DNA from 3 places in the Acidovorax sp. BL-A-41-H1 genome. Region 2 is predicted to be linked to each of the others. Evidence: predicted binding sites of a transcription regulator. Region 2 holds the regulator's gene; each other region holds the start of a gene.
The links. The regulator HrcA, encoded in region 2, represses chaperone genes, less so after heat shock. The targets are predictions, from matches to a motif close to TTAGCACTCNNNNNNNNNGAGTGCTAA.
Positions count from the first base shown of each region.

Region 1: the regulator HrcA is predicted to act here: its motif matches at 1,612-1,638, upstream of groES (co-chaperone GroES).
Region 3: the regulator HrcA is predicted to act here: its motif matches at 2,659-2,685, upstream of rpoH (RNA polymerase sigma factor RpoH).

Region 1 is NZ_JBPVJQ010000003.1:1,097,474-1,103,350, forward strand. Features, by position in the region: gene groL (chaperonin GroEL) at 1-1,061, opposite strand, end outside; gene groES (co-chaperone GroES) at 1,232-1,522, opposite strand; gene ACTPOI_RS05915 (sensor domain-containing diguanylate cyclase) at 1,849-3,189, shown strand; gene ACTPOI_RS05920 (bifunctional nicotinamide-nucleotide adenylyltransferase/Nudix hydroxylase) at 3,355-4,392, opposite strand; gene ACTPOI_RS05925 (NAD+ synthase) at 4,589-5,877, opposite strand, start outside.
Region 2 is NZ_JBPVJQ010000003.1:1,276,966-1,282,842, reverse strand. Features, by position in the region: gene ACTPOI_RS06765 (RelA/SpoT family protein) at 1-1,050, shown strand, start outside; gene greB (transcription elongation factor GreB) at 1,096-1,662, opposite strand; tRNA gene ACTPOI_RS06755 (tRNA-Arg) at 2,103-2,179, opposite strand; tRNA gene ACTPOI_RS06750 (tRNA-Ile) at 2,360-2,436, opposite strand; gene hrcA (heat-inducible transcriptional repressor HrcA) at 2,487-3,491, opposite strand; gene ACTPOI_RS06740 (NAD kinase) at 3,660-4,556, shown strand; gene recN (DNA repair protein RecN) at 4,559-5,877, shown strand, end outside.
Region 3 is NZ_JBPVJQ010000006.1:342,405-348,281, forward strand. Features, by position in the region: gene ACTPOI_RS14735 (SCO family protein) at 1-332, shown strand, start outside; gene ACTPOI_RS14740 (Bug family tripartite tricarboxylate transporter substrate binding protein) at 510-1,538, opposite strand; gene rpoH (RNA polymerase sigma factor RpoH) at 1,688-2,629, opposite strand; gene ligD (DNA ligase D) at 2,840-5,877, opposite strand, start outside.

The sequences.
Region 1 (5,877 bases), 180 kb from region 2:
TCGATCTGCACGCGCACTTGCTTGACGCGGGCTTCGATGTCAGCAGCAGCGCCAGCGCCGTCGATGATGATGGTGTTTTCCTTGCCCACTTCGATGCGCTTGGCCTGGCCCAGGTCGGCCAGGGTCACCTTCTCGAGCGTCAGGCCCACTTCTTCAGCGATGACCTTGCCACCCGTCAGGATGGCGATGTCTTCCAGCATGGCCTTGCGACGGTCGCCAAAGCCAGGAGCCTTGACAGCCACAACCTTCAGGATGCCGCGGATGGTGTTCACGACCAAGGTAGCCAGGGCTTCGCCTTCGACTTCTTCGGCAATGATCAGCAGCGGACGGCCAGCCTTGGCCACTTGCTCCAGCGTGGGCAGCAGGTCGCGGATGTTGCTGATCTTCTTGTCGAACAGCAGCACGAAGGGGTTGTCCAGAATGGCGGATTGCTTTTCTGGGTTGTTGATGAAGTAGGGCGACAGGTAGCCGCGGTCAAACTGCATGCCTTCCACGACGTCCAGTTCGCTGTCCAGCGACTTGCCGTCTTCCACGGTGATCACGCCTTCCTTGCCAACCTTGTCCATGGCGTCAGCGATCAGCTTGCCGATGGTTTCGTCGGAGTTGGCAGAGATCGAGCCGACCTGTGCGATTTCCTTGGAAGTGGTGGTGGGCTTGGAAGCCTTCTTCAGCTCTTCGACCAGGGCCGTCACAGCCTTGTCGATACCGCGCTTCAGATCCATCGGGTTGATGCCGGCGGCCACGTACTTGAAGCCTTCGCGAACGATGGCCTGGGCCAGCACGGTGGCGGTGGTGGTGCCGTCACCAGCGTTGTCGCTGGTCTTGGAGGCCACTTCCTTCACGAGCTGGGCGCCCATGTTCTGCAGCTTGTCCTTGAGTTCGATTTCCTTGGCCACGGACACACCGTCCTTGGTCACGGTAGGGGCGCCGAACGAGCGCTCCAGCACCACATTGCGACCCTTGGGGCCCAGCGTGACCTTGACCGCGTTGGCCAGAATGTTCACGCCTTCAACCATGCGAGCGCGGGCTTCGCCGCCGAAAACTACGTCTTTTGCTGCCATTTGGAGCTCCTGAAAATCTAAAAACTTGAAACGAATAGCGGGGGGTGGGGAAAGAAAGCGTAGCGAGCAGGTGTCAGGCTAGGCGCACGGAGCGCAGCAACCGGAACGTACTTCCTGTACGTGAGGATTGCGAGCACCGCGCAACGACGCCTGGCGCCTGCGCAGTAGCTTTATTTCTCCACAACGGCGAACAAATCGTCTTCTTTCATGACCAGCAGCTCATCGCCGTTGACCTTGACGGTCTGGCCCGAGTACTTGCCGAACAGAACGCGGTCGCCGACCTTCACGCTCATGGCAATGCGGTCACCGTCTTCGTCGTGCTTGCCTGGGCCTACGGCCAGCACTTCACCCTGATCGGGCTTCTCAGCCGCGTTGTCGGGGATGACGATGCCGGAGGCGGTCTTCGTTTCGCTTTCGATGCGCTTGACGATCACGCGGTCGTTCAGAGGGCGAAGGTTCATTGCATTGCTCCTGTTTCGGTAAAAAAGCTGAAAGGCTGACTCGGCGCCCGGATCATCCGGACGCACCAAACTTCCTTCGGAGGGTGTTGTTAGCACTCATCCTTGGCGAGTGCTAATGATACGGGCATTTGTGACAGTTTCAAGGCCCGAGGTCTGCAGGGGATTGATGAGCGGAGGCGCTTCACGCCGAGCGGGCCGGAATTGCGGCGGTTCATCTCCAAAGGACCCTACCCCTATGGGGCTTCCAATTCACATTTGAACAACCTATTTCCGGAAGGCTGCAGTACCATCCAACAACTTGTAACAGTTCGCCGCAGGCGCCCACCATGCAGCCTCCTTCCTTGCCCTCTTTCGAGGTGGTTTTCAGGCACCTGCCTGACGCGGTCTTTCTGATTGACCCGCAGACCTCCAGCATCCTCGACTGCAACGAAGCGGCCCTGGCACAGGTGGGATTTGAGCGGGGCGAGATCGTGCAGCACTCGGTGTTGAGCCTTCAGCGCGATGTGGTCGGGATTGAGCAGTGGGGCAGCATTGCCCAGGCGATCCGCGATGCGCGCGGGTATTACTTCATCGGGCAGCACCGGCACAAGAGCGGCGCCGAGGTGCCGGTCGAGGTGCATACCAGCTGCTTTGTGCACGAAGGGCGCGAGCTGTTTCTGTCCATCGCCCGCGACATCACCCAGCGGGTGGCCACCGAACGGGACATGGCCAACCGCGACGTGCAGCTGGGCTATGCGCTGTCTGATGCATCCGACGGCCTGTGGGACTGGAACCTCACGACCAACGAGGTGTTCTTCAGCCCCCAGCTCAAGCGGATGCTGGGTTACGGCCCGCAGGAGATGCCGCCCGAACTGCAGACCTGGGCAGACAACGTGCACCCCGACGATGCAGCCCGGGTGCAGCGCGTGCTGCGCGAGCACATTGACGGACTGCGCGAGCGCTATTCGGCCGAATACCGGCTGCGCAACCGCAATGGCCACTACCTCTGGGTGCACGACCGGGGACGGGTCTGCGAGCGCGATGCCGATCGCCGCCCCACCCGCGTGGTGGGCATGGTCGAGAACATCACCGACCGCAAGAACACCGAGCTGGCGCTGCAGGAAATCGCTGCACACGATGTGCTGACCGGCCTGCTCAACCGCCGCGAGTGCGAACGCATCCTGCAGCAGCAGCTGGACCTGTGCCGCCGGTTGCGCGTGCCCATGGGGGTGTGCCTGTTTGACCTGGACTGGTTCAAGCGCGTGAACGACCGCTTCGGCCATGCCGTGGGTGACACCGTGCTGCGCGGCGTGGCCCGGCTCGTCAAGGACCAGGTGCGCTCTACCGACTACCTGTTTCGCTGGGGGGGCGAGGAGTTTCTGATGTTGTGCACCGACATCAGCCTGCACGACCTGATCCTGCTGGCACACCAGCTGCGCGGCAAGCTCGAGAGCGCCGTCTGGCCCGAGCTCGGCGACGCCGGCCCGGTCACCTGCAGCTTTGGCGTGGCGGTGTTCCCGGACCACGGCCACACCGTTCAGGACCTTTTCATGTCGGCCGACTCGGCCCTGTACCGGGCCAAGGCCAATGGGCGCAACAGGGTCGAATGCGGCGCCACAGTGCAGCCTGCGGGAGACGTCTCCGGCTTGGATGATCCGCAGGCCACCCAACCCCAGCCGCTGGGGTAATGACGTCGCCGCGCTAATGGCGCGTGCGCCCGCCGTCGACGGAACTGCATGGCCCGCGTGGGCGCGCAGTGCGCTGGTCGGGGGCGGGCCATCGGGCCGATCGATTCCAGCGCGCACTTCGACAGCGTGACCGCTGCTGCGCGCCTCCGTAGGCGCATCGTGATCTCAGGGCCGCGGTGTCAGCCCCAGAAAATGATCGAGCATGTGGAAGTGGTCCTCAAAGAACTCTTCCTCGCGCCCGCGCAGCGCCTCGATGGGCACCCACCGCGCTTCCAGGGCGTCGTCATCTGCCTGTACAGCGGGCATGGCGGCATCGCCCAGGTCAAAGTAGTGCGCGTGGGTGATGGTGCGGCCGCGCTGGCTGCGGTCGGGGTGGTCAAACACGGCCACCGCCTGCAGGGCTGCGCGCATGGTGGACTCGGGCAGGTCGCAGTGCGTTTCTTCGGTCAGCTCGCGCAGGCATGACTGCCACACCGTTTCGCGTTGCTCGATGAAGCCGCCGGGTACGGCCAGTTGGCCCTTGCCGGGTGCATGGGCGCGGCGGATGAGCAGGATCTGGTCCTGGCAGCGCAGCACGGCATCGACCGTGACAAACACCGGCGGGTAGGGCGCGGCCGACCAGGCTTCGCGGTAGCCGCGCAGCATGCGCCATTCCTCCTGCAGTGCCGGGTAGGCCGGAGTGGCCGCAAAGTCTTCGAGTGCCGCCAGCGTACCCGCAGGCAGCTGTGCGGCCAGCGGCGCCAGCGCCTGCGCGGACTGCCCGGGAGCTGCGCCAAAGTACGCGTCGCGCACGGCGGTGGCGTCGATGGCTCCCTGGCGCTCCATGTGGATCAGCTCCCAGCCCGGAAAGGCGCGCAGGTAGCCGCTGGTGGCGTCCTTGAAATGGCCCACCAGTCCGATGCGTGCGCCGTGCGGCACCAAGCCCGCCACGCCAGCGCGCACGGCTTTGACCCACACCGCCTCGTTGTAATAGTCGCGCACGGGCAGCACCTGCAGCCGCGCGCTGTCGGCAGCGGGCAGTGCGGCGCGCAGCATGGCCTCGCGCTCTTGCCAGGTGAACGGGTTCTTGGGCGAGCGCGCCTGCCATGCCGATCCCACCACCACGATGACGGCCCGGGCGCTGCCGAGCGCCCGCTCGAGCAGGGCCACATGCCCGCTGTGCACGGGTTGAAAGCGACCGATGTAGATGGCGGTGTCGTACATATGTCTCCGGTATGTCCGGTGTCTCCGGTGGCAGGGCAGCCCGTGCGGTGGCGCTGGCGCCGTTCGGGGTTTTTTAGGTATTTTTGGCTCCCGGCGCTTGTTGCAAATGCCTGGGTAGCTACTATTTTTATAGTAATTTTACTGCTGTGCGGCGTGGGCTTGAGCAGTGCGTGCCGCGTGCACCGCCAGCGCCGGGTCACACATACCGCGCTGCAATCGGCATCTGCCGGCCGCTGCCAAAAGCGCGCCCGCGCACCCGCAGGATGGGCGGCGCCTGGCGGCGCTTGTACTCGTTGCGCGCCACCATCATGCGCACCCGCTGCACCAGCGCGCGGCCTTCGGGCTGGCGCTCCAGCTGCTCCACAAATGCCGTCGCCGACGCGTGCTCTGCCGCGGAGAGCCGGTCACCCTCGATCAGCAGCTTGAGCACTTCGTCCAGCACAGGGTAGGGCGGCAGGCTGTCCACGTCGCGCTGGCCCGGGGCCAGCTCGGCCGATGGTTCCTTGTCGATGATGGCCTGCGGGATCAGCTCGCGTCCGGCTTGCGCGTTCACGTGGCGCGACAGCGTAAAGATCTCGGTCTTGTAGAGGTCGCCGATCAGTCCCAGGCCGCCATTGGTGTCGCCGTACAGCGTGCAGTAGCCCACCGAGATCTCGGACTTGTTGCCCGTGGTGAGCAGCAGGTGTCCGAAGGCATTGCTGTATTCCATCAGCACCGTGCCGCGGATGCGGGCCTGCAGGTTTTCCAGTGGCAGGCCCTGCAGAGGCTTGCCGAAGCTTTGCGCAAACTGCGCCGCGTAGCCTGCCACAAGATCCGCAATCGGGTGCGTCAGCAGCTGCACGCCCAGGTTGCGGCACAGCGCCACCGAGTCATCGACCGAGCCGCTGCTGGAGTAGCGCGACGGCATCGTGATGCCCACCACGTTGTCCGGCCCCAGCGCCTGCGCTGCCAGCGCCAGGGTGAGCGCGCTGTCGATGCCGCCGGAGCTGCCCACCACCACCTGGGCAAAGCCGCAGCGGCGCGCGTAGTCCTGCAGGCCCAGCAGGATCTGCTGGCGGTAGAACTCCATGGTCGGTAAGCCCTGGGCGGGCACCCCTGCGGGCCGCTCGCCCGCATCGTCCAGAAAGCGGCCCTCTTGAAAGCGCAGTGTGCACAGGTCTTCCCCAAATCGCCTGGCCTCGAACACGATGCCGGCATCGGGCTCCGCGGCAAACGAGCCGCCGTCATACACCAGCTGGTCGTGCCCACCCACCTGGTTCACATACAGGATGGGCAGGCCGTGGCGGCGGGCGGAGCCGCCAAACATCGCATGCCGCTGCTCGCGCTTGCCCACGTGGCTGGGGCTGGCGTTGATGCTGATGACCAGATCGGGCGCTGCATCCCGCATGCGTTCAAACGGGTTGATCACGTAGTCGCCGCCATGGTCGTTCCAGCCGTCTTCGCACACCAGCAGGCCCACTTGCGCGCTGCCGATGCGCAGCACCT
Region 2 (5,877 bases):
CACGTGAAGGTGGACCTCTTCCCGGACGCGGTCTACGTCTTCACACCCAAGAGCCAGATCATGGCGTTGCCGCGCGGCGCGACGGTGGTGGATTTCGCCTATGCCATCCATAGCAACGTGGGTGACCGCACTACGGCTGCGAAGATCAACAACGAGCAGGTGCCGTTGCGCACGGAGCTCAAGAACGGCGACGTGGTGGAAGTGATCACCGCACCGGTGTCCACGCCCAATCCGGCCTGGCTGGGCTTTGTGCGCACCGGACGGGCGCGATCAAAAATCCGCCACTACCTCAAGACGCTGGCACAGGCCGAATCCGAAGGCCTGGGAGAAAAGCTGCTGACGCAGGCCATTCGCGCTGAAGGCATGGAACAGCTTCCGCCCGTGAATACCGAGACGCAACCGATGTGGGAGAAGCTTCTGCGGTTCACCGGAAACCGGACGCGCAGCGAGCTGATGACCGATCTGGGCCTGGGCAAGCGCATTGCCAGCATCGTCGCGAAGAGGCTGATGGTGCTGATGGCCGAGCATGGCTACCGCCCCGACGCCCTTCTGCTGAGCCGTGAGCGGTATACGTCGCATGAAAACGTCTCTCAAGGCGCGGTCACGCTGGACGGCAGCGAAAACGCATCGGTCCAGTACGCCACCTGCTGTCGCCCGGTGCCCGGTGACAGCATCGTCGGCTACCTCGGCCGCGGCGAAGGTCTGGTGGTGCACAACGCGCACTGCGGCGTGGCGAAACGCCTGCAACACAAGGACAGCGAACGGTTCATTGCAGTGGACTGGTCAGACGAACCGACCCGCATGTTCGAAACGGGCGTCGTGGTAACCGTTAAAAACGGCAAAGGCGTACTGGCCCGCGTGGCTGCAGAGCTTGCCAGCTCGGAGTCGGACATTACCCATGTCGACATGGACGACGAGGTCGCCCTCGACACCATCGATCTGCGCTTCATCGTGGCCGTTCGCGACCAGAATCATCTGGAACTGGCGTTGCGAAACCTCCGCCGTACGGCCGCCGTCATCCGTGCCGTGCGACTGACTCCACAGGCCTGAGCACACCCGGGCGACTGAAAGCTCGAGACACTCGCGTCAACGATCCTACCCCAGCGATCCTTGGGGCGCCGGATATTGGACGTCCGTCACTTCAAGATGCCTTGTGCCTCCCGGAGTCGGAAGCGCCACCTCATCACCAATTCGCGCCTTGAACAACGCCCTCGCCACCGGAGCGATCCAGCTGACCTGAGAAGCTGCGCTGTCGGCCTCGTCGATGCCCATGATGGTGATCGTGCGCTCCACACCACCGTCTTCGCAATAGGTCACAGTTGCACCAAAGAAAATCTGGTCACTGCCGTGATGTACGGATGGGTCAACCACCTCCGCGATCTCCAGGCGCTTCGTCAGAAACCGGATACGCCGGTCGATCTCTCGCAGGCGCTTCTTGCCGTAAAGATAGTCTCCGTTCTCTGACCGGTCCCCGTTGCTCGCGGCCCAGTGGACGGTCTCAACAATTTTGGGGCGCTCTTCATCGATCAGATGAAAAAGCTCATCTCGCAATGTGCGATAGCCCGTGGGGGTGATGTAGTTCTTGCCACCGGGCGGAGAGGGCAAGATCGTCTCGCCGTCATCGTCCTCGGCTTCCGACTCTTTTGTGAACGCTTTGCTCAAGTGGCTACCTCCGGCGTGCATCGTAATAGGGGGCCCATAACAGCACCCCCACTGACACGGACCCTTCGGGTGGCGATCCGCCGCATCTACTGCGCCGGATGTGGCGGAGGATCCTGGACAGGCGGCCGAGCCGGGCCCGGCACCGGATCTCCCACGGGAGGCGCGGGAAGCCAGATGGGTGGATCGTCACCCAGCGGAAACGGGGGCACGGGTGCAGGAGCAGGCACGGAATTTTGCATGGGGCGGACCACCTAAGGAACAGGAGGACCAAGCTAATCCAAGACACGCGGTCCCCATGCAGGCGCCGGGCTTGCGGCTTTATAGGACGCAGAGCAATTGAACCGCTTGGAACTTCAAGAGCCACCCCTTTGTGAACCAGCTTTTAACCGAATCAGAAAAGGAAAAAGCCCTGAGTCTTTTCAGACTCAGGGCTTACCTGTTGGTGCGGCTGGCAGGAATCGAACCCACGACCCCTTGGTTCGTAGCCAAGTACTCTATCCAGCTGAGCTACAGCCGCCAAGCTTTGAATTATAGCATGCTTTTTTGAGGCGACCCTAAAAAAAGCAGTTTGTGGTTTCCGAACCTTACGTTCATCTGCACACTGCGCCGCATTCAAGCGATTGCCTAGATTCTAACGCCATCCCGAACCCGAAAAATCCGGAACATCTGCCAAAACCAAAAAATGCCCGCGAGCCACTGGTAGGGCGTGTTGGACTTGAACCAACGACCAAAGGATTATGAGTCCTCTGCTCTAACCAACTGAGCTAACGCCCCAAGCCTGTGCTCATCGAGCACCGCTGCAGACACCGCGGGATTGTAGGGCCTTACTTGCGATGGCTTAGCGCGTTTGAGACCAGCTTGGACGTGATATCGACAATCTGGATCATGCGGTCATAGGGCATGCGAGTAGGGCCAATCACGCCAAGCGTCCCCACCACTGTGCCGTCCACCTCGTAGGGCGCACTCACGATCGACAGCTCTTCAAAGGGCACTACCTGGCTTTCGCCGCCAATGTAGATCCGCACACCCTCTGCCTGGCTGGAAATATCAAGCAGGCGAAGGATCTGGGTTTTTTGCTCGAAGAGGTCGAAGGCTCGGCGCAGGTTACCCATATCACTGGAAAAGTCGCTCACCGCAAGCAGATTCCGCTCGCCGGAGATCACCACATCACCCTGCTCCTGGGACATGGCCTCGGTCCCCACGTTCACAGCGGCCTGCATCAAGGACGCTATTTCGCCGCGTAGAAGATCGACCTCTGACTTGAGCCGCTCGCGGACCTGCTCCATGGCCATGCCTGCATAGTGCGCGTTCAGGAAGTTGGACGCCTCGATCAGCTGGGACTGCGAGTGATCCACATCGGTGAAGATCACCCTGTTTTGCACATCGCCTTCTGGAGAAACGATGATCACCAGGAAGCGGCGCTCAGAAAGACGCAGAAACTCGATATGCCGAAAGACCGACGCGCGACGAGGCGCCATGACCACGCCGACGAATTGTGAAAGACTCGACAGCAGATGAGCCGCATTGGCGATCACCTTTTGTGGCTGCTCTGGCGCTATCTGTGGCGGGCTCAAGCCGTCGCGCTGCACCGTGAGCATGGTGTCGACGAAAAGCCGATACCCGCGGGCTGTCGGAATGCGGCCCGCCGAGGTGTGGGGGCTGGCTATAAGCCCCAATTCCTCGAGATCGGCCATGACGTTACGGATGGTCGCAGGAGAGAGGTCGAGCCCCGATGCACGCGACAACGTGCGCGACCCTACGGGCTGGCCGTCGGCAATGTAGCGCTCAACAAGCGCTTTCAGCAACAACTTGGCACGGTCATCGAGCATGGGGTAATTTTAAGGTTGTAATGCCCAGTGGGCCCTGCAAGCATCTCATGGGAGGGTGGCCAGTTCCGCGGTGCGTAGACAAAGCCCTGCCGGGCTATGCCTTCAGACCTCACGCCACTCTTTCCCGGATACGGACGCCCGTCATCCGCTTAGTGTTGTAATTTATTGATGACAACCAATTTCCGCCATGTTGCACTGATCGGCAAGTACCAGGCTTCCAGCTCGGGGCTATCCGGCGACACCGCATGCCAGGCTCTTTCCGGTATTGCCGCTTTTCTCACACGCCAAGGGTGTACGGTGTCTGTCGAATCGGGTACCGCCGCCAGCACAGGGCTCGACCAGTATCCATCGCTTTCTGTTGACGACATCGGTGCGCACTGCGATCTGGGTCTGGTCGTCGGCGGTGATGGCACGATGCTCGGTATCGGGCGGCAACTGGCGAGGCACGGCACGCCACTGATTGGCATTAACCAAGGCAGACTGGGCTTCATCACGGATATCCCTCTGGACGCGTACGAGCACACTTTGACGCCGATGCTGCATGGGGAGTACGAAGAAGACTTGCGCCCCCTCATGCATGCTCGGGTGGTGCGCGACGAACGCGTGGTTTTTGAAGCATTGGCCATGAACGATGTCGTGGTGAACCGCGGTGCGACGTCCGGCATGGTGGAGCTTCGGGTCGAGGTGGGCGGCCAGCTGGTGGCGAACCAGCGGGCCGATGGATTGATCATCGCGTCTCCCACCGGATCCACAGCCTATGCGCTTTCAGCAGGGGGGCCCATGCTGCATCCGTCAATCCCAGGGTGGGTTCTGGTGCCTATCGCCCCGCACACCTTGTCCAACCGCCCCATTGTGCTGGCAGACGCCAATGAAGTGGCTGTAGAGGTGGTCAGCGGACGTGACGTCAGCGCCAACTTCGATATGCAGTCGCTGGCATCGCTGCTGCACGGCGACCGCATTCTCGTCAAACGGTCGGAACACTGCGTGCGCTTTCTGCATCCACAGGGCTGGAATTATTTCGCGACACTGCGAAAAAAATTGCGCTGGAACGAAGGAGGTTCCTGACCATGGGTTTGAGGCGGATCACATTGCGGGATTTCGTTATCGTTGAGTCTCTTGAGCTGGAACTGAGCGGCGGTTTCACCGTCCTTACCGGTGAAACCGGCGCAGGCAAATCCATTTTGATTGATGCGGTGCAACTGGTGCTGGGGGCCCGTTCGGACGCTGGAGTTGTACGGGAGGGCGCAGCGCGGGCGGAAATTGCAGCTGAGTTCGAGTGCACAACCCATGTGCAGCCATGGCTCGAAGAGGCCGGAATTGCGGTCGAGGACACGTTGCTCTTGCGTCGGAGTGTAGACACGCAAGGGAAGAGCCGGGCATGGATCAACGGTACGCCCGCAACCGCCACGCAGCTGCGCGCACTGGGCGACCTGTTGCTGGACATCCATGGGCAGCATGCCTGGCAAAGCCTGACCAAAGCGGAGTCGGTCCGCGGTCTGTTGGACGCGTTTGCTGGTGCCGATGCCACCGCGACATCCAGACTGTGGGCGCAGTGGCGCGCCGACCAGAAGGCATTGCTCCACGCCAGGCAGGCTCAGGCTACCCTGCAGCAGGAGCGCGACCGTCTGCAGTGGCAGATCGGGGAACTCGACAAACTCGCCCCCGCCGAGAGCGAATGGGAAGACCTGGATGCGCAGCACAAACGCCTGTCGCACGCCCAGGCGCTGCTGCAGGCTGCTGAGACATCCCTCCAGGCCCTTGAGGAGGACGAGACCGGCGCCTTGGCAAGCCTGACCCGCGCGCAGAGCCACCTGCGGGATCAGGAGCACGTTGAGCCCGACTTTGTGGGCTACGGAGACATTTTGTCGTCCTGCATCGCTCAGGCAAGCGATGTCGCCCACTCGCTGCAGCTGTATTTGCGCCGCGCCGATATCGACCCCGACCGACTGGCTGAACTGGACGCGAGGCTATCGCTGTGGATGTCCATGGCCCGCAGGTACAAACGTACGCCAGCAGAGCTGCCGTCGCTCCTGGAAGGCTGGAAACAGGAACTCCACAAGCTTGACGCAGCGGCCAATCTTGACGCTCTTGAGAAAGCCGAGGCTGCCAGCGCAGCGGGTTATCAGAAAGCCGCACGCGCGCTATCACTGGTGCGCACCAAGGCGGCGCCGCGGTTGTCCGCAGCCATCACCCAGGCTATGCAGGGACTGGGAATGACAGGGGGTAAATTTGAGGTGACGCTGTCCAGACTGGCAGAGCCAGCGCCCCACGGCGCGGATGAAGTGACTTTTCTGGTGGCAGGCCACCCCGGCATGACACCCAAGCCGATAGGGAAGGTGGCATCCGGAGGCGAGCTTTCGCGGATTTCACTGGCCATCGCTGTGAC
Region 3 (5,877 bases), on a different contig from region 2:
TGGGCCCGGACGGCGACCGGCTGCAAGGGATCTTCGTCACCGTGGACCCGGATCGCGACACGCCCGAAGTGCTCAAGGCGTACATGGCCAACTTTGATCCGACCTTCCTGGCGCTGCGCGGCACGCCCGAGCAGCTGGCTGCCGTCGCCAAGGACTTCAAGATCTACTACAAGAAGGTCGATGGCAAGACCCCCACCAGCTACACCATGGATCACTCGGCCGGCAGCTACGTATACGACACGGCCGGCCGTCTGCGCGTGTACAACCGCTACGGGAGCGGCGCGCAGGCGCTGGCGTCGGACGTGAAGGCCTTGCTGGGCGAGGCGCGCTGAGCTTTCACCGACGCACGCCTTCAACGGGCGGTGCGCCCCTGTCGCTGGCAGCCCCGCCTGCGCCCCAACGTGGCAGGGCAGTCTTGACGGAGGCTTTCACCCAAGTAGCCATTGCAAGACGGCCGCGCCCCGCAGGCCGGCACAAGCTGAGGCCCTGAATGGCCTCAGCGACGCTGGTCACTCCGCCTTGATGCCTCGCATCGCAATCACGCCGCCGAGCAGGCTGGTGTCGGCCTTGATCCGGTTGGCCAGGCCTTCAGGCGATGTGCCCGCCACTTGCCAGCCCTGCTGGAAAAGCTTGCTGCGTACTTCTTCGCTGCGGGCAATCTCGCCGATCAGTGCAGCGAGCTTGGCCTGGATGGGCTTGGGCATGGTTGCAGGGGCTGCAAACGCGTTCCAGATCTCCAAATTGAAGTTGCTGATGCCTGCCTCTGACAGGCTCGGGATGTCGGGCGCGAGCGCGCTGCGCGTGGTCGATGTCACGCCGATAGCGCGCAGCTTGCCGGCCTTGACCTGCGCCTGCGCCAGCGCTGGGGGCATCAGTGCCATCTGCAGTTGCCCGCCCAGCATGGCGGTGGCCACCTGGGCATAGCCGGGGTAGGGCACGTGCACGGGATTGATGTTGCTGCGCGACTTGAGCAGTTCGGTACCGATATGCCCCACGGTGCCGACGCCCGGCGTGCCATAGCTCCATTTGTCACCACCATTGCGGGCGGCCACAAAGAACTCCTGTGCGGTAGCGGTTGCGGGCACACCCGGCTGGTTCACGGGCGCGGTCAGCACCAGCGGTGATGTGCCGATCAGGCTCAACGGGGCCAGGTCCTTGATCGGGTCGTAAGGCACCGCTGCGTTGAGCAGCTTCGCAATGGTCAGGTTGCCGTTGATCATCAGGCCGATGGTGTGGTCGTCGCGCGCCTTGGCAACGGCATCGGCGCCAATGTTGCCGCCCGCGCCCACGCGGTTCTCGACGATGACCGGTTGCCCCAGCGCCTTGGACAGCGGCTCGGCAAATGTGCGCGCCGTCAGGTCGGGCGACGAGCCACCGGGGAAGCCGACGATGATCCGTACCGTCTTGGTGGGCCATTTGGCCGCCAGCGCTGCGGCACCAGAGGCCGATGTCTGTGCGGCCGCCCAGGGGGCAGCGGTGGCAAGCGCCAGGACCAGTGCGGTGCGGCGGGACAAAGTGCGTGCGGTATGGGCGGACAAGGGGAGATCTCCTCGCTGGATACATGTCTGAATGGCTGAAAGCCAAAGGGCCCCTTGCGGGGCCCTCTCGGCAGTCATCCGTGAAACGCGATGGTAAGGCAACACTGCACCGAAGGCCGCGCATTTGCAGGGCCAACCCTGCACCTTCGTCAAGCGTACTCGGCCAGCGCCTTCTTCATCTTTTTCATCGCGGCCACCTCGATCTGGCGGATGCGCTCGGCGCTCACGCCGTACACCGCTGCCAGGTCGTGCAGCGTCATGCCACCGGTGCCATCGTCATTCACCTTGAGCCAGCGCTCCTCCACGATGCGGCGGCTGCGGTCGTCCAGGCTGTTCAGGGCCGCGGCGATACCGTCGGTGGCCATGGCATCGCGCTGGCGCGACTCGATCATGGCGGTCGGCTCGTGCGAGGCATCGGCCAGGTAGGCAATGGGGCCAAACGCCTGTTCGCCGTCGTCCGACGGGGCGGGGTCCAGCAGCACGTCACCACCCGACATGCGCGTTTCCATCTCGATGACTTCTTCGCGCTTGACGTTCAGCTGCGCCGCCACCGCGTCGATTTCCTGGTCCGACAGCGTATCGCGATGCGTGGCAGCGTCGGCTGCGGCGGCATCGGCCTTGAAGCCCTGCTTCATCGAACGCAGGTTGAAGAACAGCTTGCGCTGGGCCTTGGTGGTAGCCACCTTCACCATGCGCCAGTTCTTGAGGATGTATTCGTGGATCTCGGCCTTGATCCAGTGCATGGCGTAGCTCACCAGCCGCACGCCCTGCTCGGGGTCAAAGCGCTTGACGGCCTTCATCAGGCCGACGTTGCCTTCCTGGATGAGATCGCCATGGGGAAGCCCGTAGCCCAGATACTGGCGTGCGATGGACACCACGAGACGCAGGTGCGACATCACCAGCCGGCCGGCGGCATCGACATCGTTGTCGTCCCGCAGACGGCGTGCATACGACTGCTCTTCCTCCAGGGAGAGCATGGGCAAACGGTTGACCGCCGAAATGTAGGCGTCCAGATTGCCGAGGGGAGGCACGAGCGCCCAAGCGTTCGCAGGTGCCAAAGTCGTTGTCGCGGTTCCAGATTGAAGGTTCATTCCGGCGTCCTTTCCTCTAAGCCATGATGTTAGCACTCTCTTCGAGTGAGTGCTAAGGGTGAAGTTCCCTCTGCGTTTCCACGGGATTGCACAGGTAGCGGCCGGCAGGTGTTGCGGCGCAAAGCGTCCAGTCTGATGGCCCTGCGTGTCTGCGGTAGCGCGCTCAGGTAAAGCCAAGTCGTTGATTTGTATGCATTTGATATGGCGGCATCACTCTTTCAGCAGCTTCATTCCCTGCGCCAGATACTGCCGTTTCTTCCAGAAGCCTTTCCAGGGGTCGTCCTGCTGAAAGCTCAGGTACTCCCGCGCGGTCGCGATGGTCCACTGCGCTCCTCCCTCCAGTTCCCGAAGCTGCCCCCAGCCCACGGGCATCGACACTCCCATCCCCGGGCGGGCGCGTGCCGAGAAGGCGCACACAGTGGTCTGGCCATGACCGTTGCGCAGGTAGTCGATGAAGATCTTGCCCACCCGGTTCTTGCCCCCCATCACGGCCACAAACCGTGACGGGATGACCCTGGCCATGTGCCGCACCAGCGCCTGGGTAAAGGCCTTGACCTCGGGGAACGCAAGGGTGGGCGTAATGGGCACCACCACATGCAGTCCCTTGCCGCCGCTGGTCTTGAGCCAGCTTTCCAGGCCCAGCTCGGTGAGCATCACGCGCGTCAGCTCGGCCGCCTCCTGCAGCATGGGCCAGGTCACGCCTTCGCCCGGGTCCAGGTCCAGCACAAACCGGTCGGGCTGGTCGATGCGGCGGGTGGTGGAGTTCCAGGTGTGGAACTCCACCACGTTCATCTGTGCGGCCGAGATCAGCGCGTCAGCAGAGTCCGCCGCCAGCAGAGGCTCATGCTCGGGCCAGAGGGCGGGGTCGAGTTCGCGCATACCCGGCATCCGCGTCTCGGGGTGCTTCTGGAAGAACTGTTGGCCGGTAATGCCTGAAGGGGCCCGCACCAGGGATATGGGGCGGTCTTTCAGGTGCGGCAGCATCCACCGGGCTACGCTTTCGTAGTAGTGGACCAGGTCCAGCTTGCGCAAGCCGGTGGTTGGGTCGATCACACGGTCGGCATGGGTGATGCGGACTGACGACGTGGGGGTCTTTGCGGGTGCCGGGGTGGGCTGGGGCGTTGGGGCGGCGTTGGCGACGGACTGCACTGCCTCCTCGCGCACGATGGCTTCGGCGGGCTTGTCGGTGCGGATGCCGCGGAATACGGCGTGGCGGATCTTGCTGTCGGGCGTCCATTCGCCAAACGCCACTTCGACCACAAGCGAAGGGCGCACCCAGCGCTCTTCGCCCGCCCTGCGCCTGGACCACCGGCCGGGCTGCAGCTCGGTAGCCGCCACCGGGGGGTGGGGCGTTTCCAGCCGGGTCAGACGGGCATGCAGGTCCTTGCCCGTGGCAGAGTCCCATCCGGTGCCCACCGAACCGGCAGCTCGAAGCGTGCCGTTGTCGTGGTAGCCCAGCATCAGGCTGCCCACTTCACGCGCTGCCCCGCTGCGCTGGGTGAAGCCGAGCACCACAAACTCCTGCCGGTGCTGGCACTTGAGCTTCATCCAGGTTTCTGTGCGCCCAGACACATAAGGGGCGTCCGGGCGCTTGACGATGACGCCCTCCAGGCCCATCTGGCAGGCGGCACCCAGCAGCTGCGCGGGCGCGGCGTCAAACGCTTCGCTGAAACGGATGTGCGTGTTGCCCCGTGCGGTCAACAGCTGATGCAACACGCCTCGCCGGGCTGCCAGCGGCACCGCGCGCAGGTCCATCCCGCCCAGGAAGGGCACGTCAAACACGAACATCACGATCTCTGCCGTGCGTGCGCTGTCAATGGCGTTTTGCAGGCGGTTGAAGTCCGGCACGCCCGCGTCGTTCAGCACCACGATCTCGCCGTCCAGCCAGCCGCTGGTCAGGCCCAGTGCCTTCACGCCCGCGGCCACCCCGGCCAGCCGCGCGGTCCAGTCGTGGCCGTTGCGCGTGAAGATGCGCACATCGTCCCCGTCCACCCGGGCCAGTACGCGGTAGCCGTCGAACTTGGTTTCGATGATCCAGTCGCCGGGTGGCACCGATGACACCAGTGTGGCGAGCTGTGGCTCCAGCCGGGCAGGGAGCCGCGCCTTTTTTCCCGACGTGGCTGGGCCGCTCTTCGCAGCGTTGGGGGGATCGCCCCGTGGCTCGCGCTGCTCCACGGGGCCCAATGGTTTTTGCACGACGCTGTCGGGCAGCGCTTTGATGACGTCGTATTCGGCCAGCGGGCGCGCCCAGGCGTCGCCACGCTTTTTGAACAGCATCCACTGGTCCTGCTTTTTCTCGCCCGGTCGCGATATGCGCACCAGCTCCCACACGCCCGCCAGCTTCTCGCCGTGCAGCCTGAACACCAGCTTGCCTACCGCCAGCCCGTCGTCCGGGTCGCCCACAGGTTCCCAGGTGCCGCGGTCCCACACCAGCACGGTGCCTGCGCCGTACTCGCCCTTCGGAATGCTCCCTTCGAAGGTGTTGTAGGCCAGCGGGTGGTCTTCCACCTGGATGGCCATGGACTTCACGGTGGGGTCGAACGAGGGACCTTTGGGCACCGCCCAGCTCAGCATCACGCCGCCCCATTCCAGGCGGAAGTCGTAGTGCAGCCGTGACGCCCAGTGTTTCTGGATGACGAACTGCAGCGGGCCGCCGCTGGCTGCCTTGCGCGCACCGCGGGCAGCGGTGGCTATCCCTGCGGGTTCGGCCGTGCGGCTGAAGTCGCGTTTGGCGTTGTAGGCTGACAGGGGCGCGGGGGCTGCTGTTCTCGATGTCAGGCGAGCCGGCGCTTTGGCGCGTGATGACGGGTTTGTCGCCGGTGCCTTGCTGCGCGCAGCGGGCTTTCGGGGCTTGAGCTGCGCCCATACCGGCGCGTGGTCGCTGGGGCTTTCCTTGCCACGTTCTTCGCGGTCCACACCCGCGCCCTCCACGGCAAGCGCCCCGCTCACCAGGATGTGGTCGATGCGCAGCCCTGCGTCTCGCTCCCAGCGCTTGCGCCGGTAGTCCCAGAAGGTGAATGGCGCCGCACCGGGGTGCGCATGGGCCAGTGCATCCGTCCAGCCCTGTGCCAGCATGCGGGCAAATGCTGCGCGGGGCTCGGGTTGCAGCAGGGCGTCTTCACGCCAGGTGTCGGGGCGGTAGATGTCGTGGTCGGTGGGCACCACGTTCCAGTCGCCCAGCAGTACCGCCGGGTAGCCCGAACTGACCAGCTCTCGCGCACGGCTTTCCAGCCGCTCGAACCAGCGCA